One region of the Sphingobium sp. SG1 genome, then DNA from elsewhere that is predicted to be linked to it. Evidence: riboswitches for the same ligand, from Rfam matches in the RefSeq annotation. Region 1 holds a riboswitch; the other holds the start of a gene.
The links. Region 1 has a riboswitch for cobalamin ahead of AC0KVN_RS11620 (TonB-dependent receptor plug domain-containing protein). Riboswitches for the same ligand answer to the same signal wherever they lie in the genome.
Positions count from the first base shown of each region.

Region 2: it holds a riboswitch for cobalamin, as region 1 does, so the genes downstream of both, AC0KVN_RS14675 (TonB-dependent receptor plug domain-containing protein) here and AC0KVN_RS11620 (TonB-dependent receptor plug domain-containing protein) in region 1, are expected to answer to the same signal.

Region 1 covers NZ_JBVVOJ010000004.1:183,238-187,410, reverse strand. Annotated here, with positions in the region: gene AC0KVN_RS11625 (PepSY domain-containing protein) at 1-61, opposite strand, end outside; gene AC0KVN_RS11620 (TonB-dependent receptor plug domain-containing protein) at 64-2,052, opposite strand; cobalamin riboswitch at 2,244-2,488, opposite strand; gene AC0KVN_RS11615 (copper resistance protein B) at 2,551-3,411, opposite strand; gene AC0KVN_RS11610 (copper resistance system multicopper oxidase) at 3,408-4,173, opposite strand, start outside.
Region 2 covers NZ_JBVVOJ010000006.1:58,994-63,166, reverse strand. Annotated here, with positions in the region: gene dapF (diaminopimelate epimerase) at 1-619, opposite strand, end outside; gene AC0KVN_RS14680 (threonine ammonia-lyase) at 660-1,652, opposite strand; cobalamin riboswitch at 1,792-2,033, shown strand; gene AC0KVN_RS14675 (TonB-dependent receptor plug domain-containing protein) at 2,205-4,061, shown strand; gene AC0KVN_RS14670 (FecCD family ABC transporter permease) at 4,048-4,173, shown strand, end outside.

The sequences.
Region 1 (4,173 bases):
TCATGACGGCGCCGATGATGATGCCCAGCCAGCGATGCAGCAGCAGGACCGGCCGCAACATGGTCAGAAGCTCAGGCCATAGCTGACCCGCAGCGTGCGCGGCACGCCCCGGTAGAAGTAGAGGAAGCGGCTGTTGCTGCCGTCCAATACCCCCGCATCGCTGACCGCCGAGCGATAGCCAGTGGAGGCGTAATCACGGTCGAACAGATTCTCGACATTGATGCCGAACCGGTTGCGCCGCGCCTGATCCAGCCACAGATGCGCGCCCGCATCGACCACGGCATAATTGCCATAGTTCATCCGGCCAAAACCCGATGCGGTCGACCAGACATCGCCCACCCAATTGGCCGACAGATTGGCGCCGAAGCGGCCCGTTTCCGGCGCATAGACGATCGCGGCGCGGCCATATTGTTCCGGATTGCGATCGCGCTGCACCGAACTGCCCTGATTTCGGACGCGCGAATAGGTGTAGCTGGCCGACAGGCCCCAGCCGCCGGTCAGGTCGGCGTTCAGCTCCAGCTCGGCACCCCTGGCCCGCACCTTGTCGCGAACGTTGATATAGGTGCCTTCCGGAAAGGCCGGATCATCATAGGTCGTGTCGATCAGGTCGGTGATGCGCCGGTTGAACCAGGTCGCTTTCCAGCGGATCGCTCCGCCGGCCAGCGCGCCGCCCAGCGCGGCGTTGAGGTTCAGGCTCTCCTCGGGCTTCAAATTCGGGTTGCCGACTTCGCAACAGGGATCATTGCCATAAAGCTGCGAGGCGTCGGGCAGCACGAAGGAGGTGCCGCCATTGGCCTCCACGAACAGCGCGTCGCTGACATCATAACGGCCCGACACGTTCCAGATCGTCTTTTCCGATCCCTTCGCCTTATTGTAGCGCAGACCCGCGGCGATCCGCGCCTTGCTCGACAATTCGTCATTGGTGCGCAGCTGGAAGATGCCGGCATGGACCTGTTCATCGGTCGGCGCGATCAGCAGGACGTCGTCGCGGCCGTTGAAGCTCTGGAAATCATAGCCGATCAGCGTGTCGATGCCGCGCAGCATGTTGAGCTGCACCACCGCGCTGCCGCCATAATCCTGATAGCCCCAGAAAGTGCCGGCCGGGTAGATGACCTGTGGCGGCCCCGCCGGAATGGGATTGCGGATCTGGACATAGGCGGTCTTCCAGTCGTGGAAATAGCCCTTGAGGAAGAATTGCACGCCATCCTCGCCGGTATAGTCGAGGCGCAGGCTGGCCACTTCCTCGTTCCGGTCGTTGCGGCTCTGCCTGGTCCGCGTCGCGCTGATATTGTCGAGATCAGCCTTGGTATGCTGGTAGAGCGCGTTGAGGCGCAGGTCCGGCGCGATATCATATTGATATTTGATGCCCGCCGACCAGAGATCATAGCCGCGCGCGCGATCGGTGGCGCTGGGCTGCATCACGTCATAGGGACGATAGCCGTCCGACTGGCTGCGATTGGCCCAGACGACGAAGCGATGCTGGCCGATCGCGCCGCGCAGATAGCCGTCCAGGCTGGTGCCGGCGAAGCTGTCGAGGCTGGCATTGACCTGGCCGCCCAGATCGTCGCTGAAATCGCGGGTGACGACATTGATGACGCCGGCCGCCGCCTGGGTGCCGTAGAACAGGCTTTCGCCGCCTTTCAGCACCTCGATCCGCTCGATCATGCTGGCGGCCATGGTGTCGTTGGGCGAGGTGCCGCCATAAAGGCGGTTGTTGAGGCGAATGCCGTCCATCGTCCACAGCACATCCTTGGTGCGCGAACCCTGCAGCGCGATGTCGACATAGCTGAACGGCCCGGACTGCGACCGGATGAACAGGCCCGGCACCGCTTCGAGCGCGCGGGCGGTGTCGATCGCGGCGGCATCGCGGATCTGCGTATCGGTGACGACCTCGATGGCATGGCCATAGCGCGACAGTTGCTGCGGCAGCGTCTCTTCCAGGCTGGTGCCGGTGACGACGATGCTGTCGCCCTCCGCCTCATCGGCCAGAGCCGGCGAGGCAAAGGCAAGCGAAAGGGCCAGAGCGGCCCGTGAAACGATATTGGACTTCATTTATTCCCCCATCCGGCGCCGCGTTCGACGGGCGGGGGCAACCTTCACGAGCGGCACGCACGCGAACGTCCGACACACGCGCCGGCCGGGCGCCCAAGGGCAACCGACGCGCGTTTGTCGCAGCGGCCCCAGCCGCTCGTTCGTCGCTCAGACGGAAGTTACCGTGCCGCGGCCATCCCCTGGACCAAGGCAAGAGCGACCAGACGCCGGCAGGTCTCCTGGCTCACGGGTCATCGCTTGATGCACGGCCTTCCCAGGCCTCGCAGGATTTAGCGTCCGGCCCAGTGGCTGGCGGATCGGTCATTCTGCCGTCCGCACATGTACATCGCGCTCACCGCTTACAGTTGCAGGGACAGCTGCGGATTTGGACAGTCACCCGTCCGCACCGCATTCCCTATTAAGCCCCTTTCGGGACACCGGCGCGATCATGATCCCATGCCGTGCGGCGCAGGATCGGCGGGATCGATAATCGAATATCAGGCGGGCTGCAAGCGCCTCTCAGAACCAGGCGCGCAGGCCGATCACCAGGCTGGTGGCCGACAACCTATCGCCGGCGGCACGGGCATAATCGGCCGTATCGCCCAGCTTGCGCTCCCAATTGATGCCGACATAGGGCGCGAATTCGCGGGCAATCTCGTAGCGCAGCCGCAGCCCAAGCTCGATATCGGACGGGCCGGCGCCGATCCCCAGTTCGGGCACATCCTGCGCCGCCAGATTGAACTCGGCAGCGGGCTGCAGGATCAGCCGCTGGGTGATGCGCTGGTCGTAGCTCGCCTCCAGCCGCAGATGGGCGTCGCCCCTGGTCGACAGAAAGGCTTCGGCCCCGACCTCGAACCAGTAAGGCGCCAGGCCGTCGATGCCGATCACCGCATAGCTGCGGTCCGGCCCTTCGCCGAAATCCTGCCGCACACCCGCCTGCAGGTTGAACCAGGGGTCGATCGCCCGGCTGTAGAGCGCCTGCACCTCGGCCCGTTCGAGCGATCCGCCGAACGCTCCCTCGCCCTCGCTCTTGACCGCGAAGCGGTTGATGTCGCCGCCGATCCAGCCTTCGCCCTCCCAGGCATAGCCATCCGCGCCCTTGCCGGCGCGATATTCCAGCCGATCGAGCATCCATTGCGAATAGGTCATGCCGCCCCCTTCCGCGATCATTGCCGCGCGGGCGCGGGCCATGGCGGTGGGGTCATAGAGCGCGTCGGCGGCATGATCGGTCGGCACCGGCGGGGCCGTGCCTTGTGGGATCGCAGCATCGGTGATGGGCATACTGTGGCCCATCGCGCCATGGTCCATCTGGCTATGGTCCATGGTCTGGGCCTGCACCGGCGCAGCGGCGGCGAGCAGCAGGAGCGCGATCAGCTTCATGCTGCATCCTCCCCATGGCGGACCGTCACGACCCGCATCATCCCGGCATGCATGTGCATCAGCATATGGCAGTGGAACGCCCAGTCGCCCAGCGCATCGGCGGTGAGGTCGAAGCTGACCTTGCCGCCGGGCAGCACATTCACCGTATGCTTGCGCGGATTATGCGCCGCCTCGCCGGTCACCAGTTCAAAGAAATGGCCGTGCAGATGGATGGGATGCGGCATCATCGTGTCGTTGATCAGGGTCACGCGCACCCGTTCCATATGACGGAAGGCGATCGGCTCGGCCCCTTCCGACAGCTTCACCCCATCGAACGACCACATATAGCGTTCCATGTTCGCGGTCAGGTGGATGTCGAGCGACCGGGTCGGCGTGCGCAGGTCCGTGTTCGGTGTCAGCGACCGCAGATCGGCATAGGTCAGCACCCGATGGTCGACATCCTCCAGCCCCGTCGGCCGGTCGGCGGTGCGATCGGCCGGCATCGGCGACAGGGTGGCGACGCCCGGCCCCATTTTCACGCCCGGCGCGACCGACTTGTCGCGCATCTTCATGCTATGCCCGCTCATGGCATCATTGGCCGGCTGGCTGAGGTCGATCACCCCGTCCTGGCCCATATCCATGCCGCCCATGTCCATGCCCATGTCCTTCATGCCCAGCAGCGGCCGGGCGCGCCGGGCCGGCACGGGCGCGACCATGCCGGCCTGCGGCGCCAAGGTGGCGCGAACCAGGCCCGACCGGTTGATCGCCTCGGCAATCAGCGCA
Region 2 (4,173 bases), on a different contig from region 1:
GGCCGGCGCCGCGTTCCCAGACGATCAGGCGCAGATGCTGCGGGCCGACGACCTGCGCGAAATTGACGTTCACGCGGGCGGGGAAGAGCGGGTCATGCTCGATCAGCGGGCCGAGGCGTTCGAAATCGACCGCGTCCAGATTCTCGACGAAGAAGATCACATGCGGGTTGCCGACATTGACGGCGGCCGGCGCGGGCAGGTCTTCCCAACTGGCCGACATCGTCAGCGTGTCCATCGGATAGCCAAGCGGGATCGCGTCCCAGTCGAAGCGGGGCGCCCCCATATCGACGCTGGCGCCGCCGTCCACGCCCTTGGCGTCGAGCAGCCCGGCCCTGGTGCGGATCAGCACGTCCTTGCCGACGAACAGCGGCACGCAGCGGGTGGCATTGCCGCAGGCTTCCACTTCCGAACCGTCGGAATTGAAGATCAGCATCGACACGTCGGCCTGATCGCCGGCTTGCGGGGAGCCGATGACGATCAACTGGTCGCAGCCGATGCCGGCATGGCGATCGGCAATGGCGCGGGCGCGCGCCTCCGTCATCGCGACCGGCGCCTGGCGCGCGTCGATCACGACGAAATCATTGCCCAGACCATGCATCTTGGAAAAGCGGCTCATCATGGCGCCGCATTTAGTGCGGGACGGGGCAAAAGACCAGCGGTCAGGCGTTCGGGCCGCCGATGATCGCGGCATAGGCGGCCGGATCGACATTGGCGCCGGAGATGACGAGGGCGGTGGCGCCGTCGGTCGCTGGGGCGAGGCCGGCGAGCATGGCGGCGAGCGCGACCGCGCCGCCCGGTTCGACCACCAGCTTGAGCGTGGTGAAGGCGAAGCGCATCGCGTCACGTACCTGATCGTCGCTGACGACCAGGCCGCCGGCGAGCAGGGCGTGGTTGATCGGGAAGGTCAGCGTGCCGGGGCTGGGCGCCAGCAGCGCATCGCAGATGCTGCGTGCGTCGGGCGAGACGCTTTCCCGCACGCCGCTGGCGAGCGAGCGAGCCGTGTCGTCGAAGCCGGCGGGTTCGACCGCATAGACGCTGATGTCGGGGCGGGCGGCCTTGACCGCCGTGGCCGTGCCCGCGACCAGCCCGCCCCCACCGCAGCAGACGAGAATCTGTGCGAGGTCGGCGCCGGCGGCCTGGGCCTGGTCGAGTATTTCGAGGCCGATCGTGCCCTGGCCGGCGATGATGAAGGGATCGTCGAACGAGGGGACCAGCGTTGCGCCGCGTTCGGTGGCCAGGGCGGTGGCGATTGCCTCACGGCTCTGGGTGAAGCGGTCATAGGGGACGACCTCGGCGCCGAGCGCACGGGTGTTGGCGGTCTTGATCGCCGGGGCATCGGCCGGCATCACGATCGTGGCGGGAATGCCGAGCAGGCGCGCGGCAAAGGCGACGCCCTGGGCATGATTGCCCGAGGACCAGGCGACGACGCCCGCCGCCCGCTCCGCATCGTTCAGCCGGGCGAGGCGGTTATAGGCGCCGCGGAACTTGAACGATCCGCTATGCTGGGCGCCCTCGAACTTCACCAGCACGCGCCGGCCGCACAAATCGTTGAGCGCGGCATTCTCGATCAGCGGGGTGCGGACCGCCGCCGGCGCGATCAGCCGCGCGGCATCGGCGACGTCGGCGGCAGTGATAGCAAGCGAATCGGTCATGTCGGCTCCTTGGGTCAGAGGCCCCTGCATAGCCGCCCGCCGGCGCCGCGCAACGATCCGCCGGGGCGATCCGGGCCCGCTTGGCAGGGCTTGTGCTTTGGCTTATGGGGGCCGCGCGCCGGGGTGATCGAAAGCCCCGGACGCGCATGATCGCGCCGGTGCCCGCATGGGCTGAAAACGGGAATGCGGTGCGGGGGGCGCAGCCCTTCCAAATCCGCGGCTGTCCCTGCAACTGTAAGCGGTGAGCGCGATGCGCAGGGTTCCCAAGCTCTTCAAAAGGGGAGGGCCGGAACCGGCCACTGGACCGACAGGTCCGGGAAGGCTGGCGCATCGCTGCCCTGACCCGCGAGCCAGGAGACCTGCCGGCGTCTGGTCGCTCTTGCCCTGGCCCAGGGGATGGCCATGGCGCGGTGTTTCCGTCGAGCGACGCCCATGGCGGCCGGGGCCGCATCGGTGCGTGGGGCGGGGCGCTGGCGTCTTCCCGATCCTCACGCAGCGACCGTTCGCGCGGACGCCCCGGTTCCAAATCGACGGACGCCGGGGGACGATAAAATGAAGATGTTGGGGATTTCGCTGATCGCGCTGCTGGCCGCTACGCCGGCACTGGCCCAGGATCTGGCACAGGATGACGATATCGTCGTCACCGCTTCGGGCATTGCGCAGCCGCGCGACGAGGTTGGCCAGGCGATCACGGTGATCGATGCCGACACGATCAGAACGCGCCAGGCGGTCGATGTCGTCGACCTGCTCGCCACCACGCCGGGCGTCCGTTTCAGCCGCAACGGCTCCACCGGCGGCGTGACCGGCGTGTCGCTGCGCGGGGCGGAGACGACCCAGACGCTGGTGCTGATCGACGGGGTCAAGGTCAACGACCCGAGCGGCATCGGCGACGGCTATGATTTCGGCCATTTGCTGACCGGCAACATCCGCCGGATCGAAGTGCTGCGCGGCTCCAACTCGGTCGTCTATGGCAGCCAGGCGATCGGCGGCGTGGTCAATGTGATGACCGGCGCGCCGAGCGAGGGTTTCGAGGTCAATGCCTCGGCCGATTATGGCTATAGCGACACGCTGAATGCCAAGGCCGATGTGTCCGGCACGCGCGGCGCGGTGTCGGGCGGCGTCGGCGTCGCCTATTTCAACACCGATGGAATTTCCTCGGTCGGCCGGTCGTTCGGCGGCGTGGAGAAGGATGGCTATGAGAATATCGCCACCAACGCCAAGCTGAAGATCGCCTTTTCCGACACGCTCAGCCTCGACCTGCGCGGCTATTATATCCATGCCGATCTCGACTATGACAGCTTCTTCGGCGCGCCGGCCGACAGCAGCGATGTCAGCAAGCTGGACCAATATGTCGGCTATGCCGGGATCAACCTGGCGCTTCTGGACGGCAAGCTGACCAATCGTGCCGCCGTGACCTGGATGCGCAACGACCGCGACTATTATTTCGTGCGCGGCACCGACCCGGATTATGGCTATTCGGGTACCAATCTGCGCTTCGAATATGAGGGCGTCTATGCCCCGGTGGATCAGGCCAGGCTGATCTTCGGCTATGAGCATGAGCGGCCGGACTATGAGTATTTCGGCTTTGGTGACATAGCGAGCGCGAAGGCGAACATCGACAGCGTCTATGCGCTGGCGGTGGTGAAGCCGCTTGCCGGCCTCGCCGTCACCGGGGGCCTGCGCCATGACGATCATAGCCAGTTCGGCGGCGCGACCACCTTTGGCGCCAACGCCAATTACACGCCCAACGCCGGCGCCACCAATATCCGCCTCTCCTATGGCGAGGGGTTCAAGGCGCCGTCGCTCTATCAGCTCTACGACACCTATAGCGGCAACAGCGCGCTGCGGCCGGAACGGTCGAAAAGCTATGATATCGGCTTCGACCAGAGCCTGGACGGGGACAAGGCGGTGCTGTCGCTGACCGCCTTCCGGCGCGATACCCGCAACCAGATCAACTATGATTATGCGACCTACATCTATGGCAATCTGGACCGGACCCGCGCCAAGGGCGTGGAAGCGACGCTGACGCTGAAGCCGGTCGAGGCGGTGACGGTGGCGGCATCCTACAGCTATGTCGATGCGCGCGATCGATCGGGCGGGGCCACCGACGGCAATCGCCTGCCGCGCCGCGCCGCCAATGCGGTCAGTGTGTCGGCCGACTATCTCTGGTCCTTCGGCCTGTCGACCGGCGCGGCACTGACCATGGTCGGCGACAGCTATGACGACACGGCCAACGCGCGCCGGCTCGACGGCTATGCGCTGGCCGGGCTGCGCGCGTCCTTCCCCGTGGGCGATCATCTGGAAGTCTATGGCCGGATCGACAATCTGTTCGATGCGGATTACGCCACCGCCTATGGCTATGGCACCTATGGCCGGTCGGCCTATGGCGGCGTGCGTGTCCGCTTCTAAGGGGCGGCGGCATCCTCTGTTGCTGCCGGGGCTGATCGCCCTGCTGCTGGTCGCGGCGATCGCGTCGGTCGCGCTGGGATCGGTGACGATGGCGCCGGCCCGCATCCTGGCG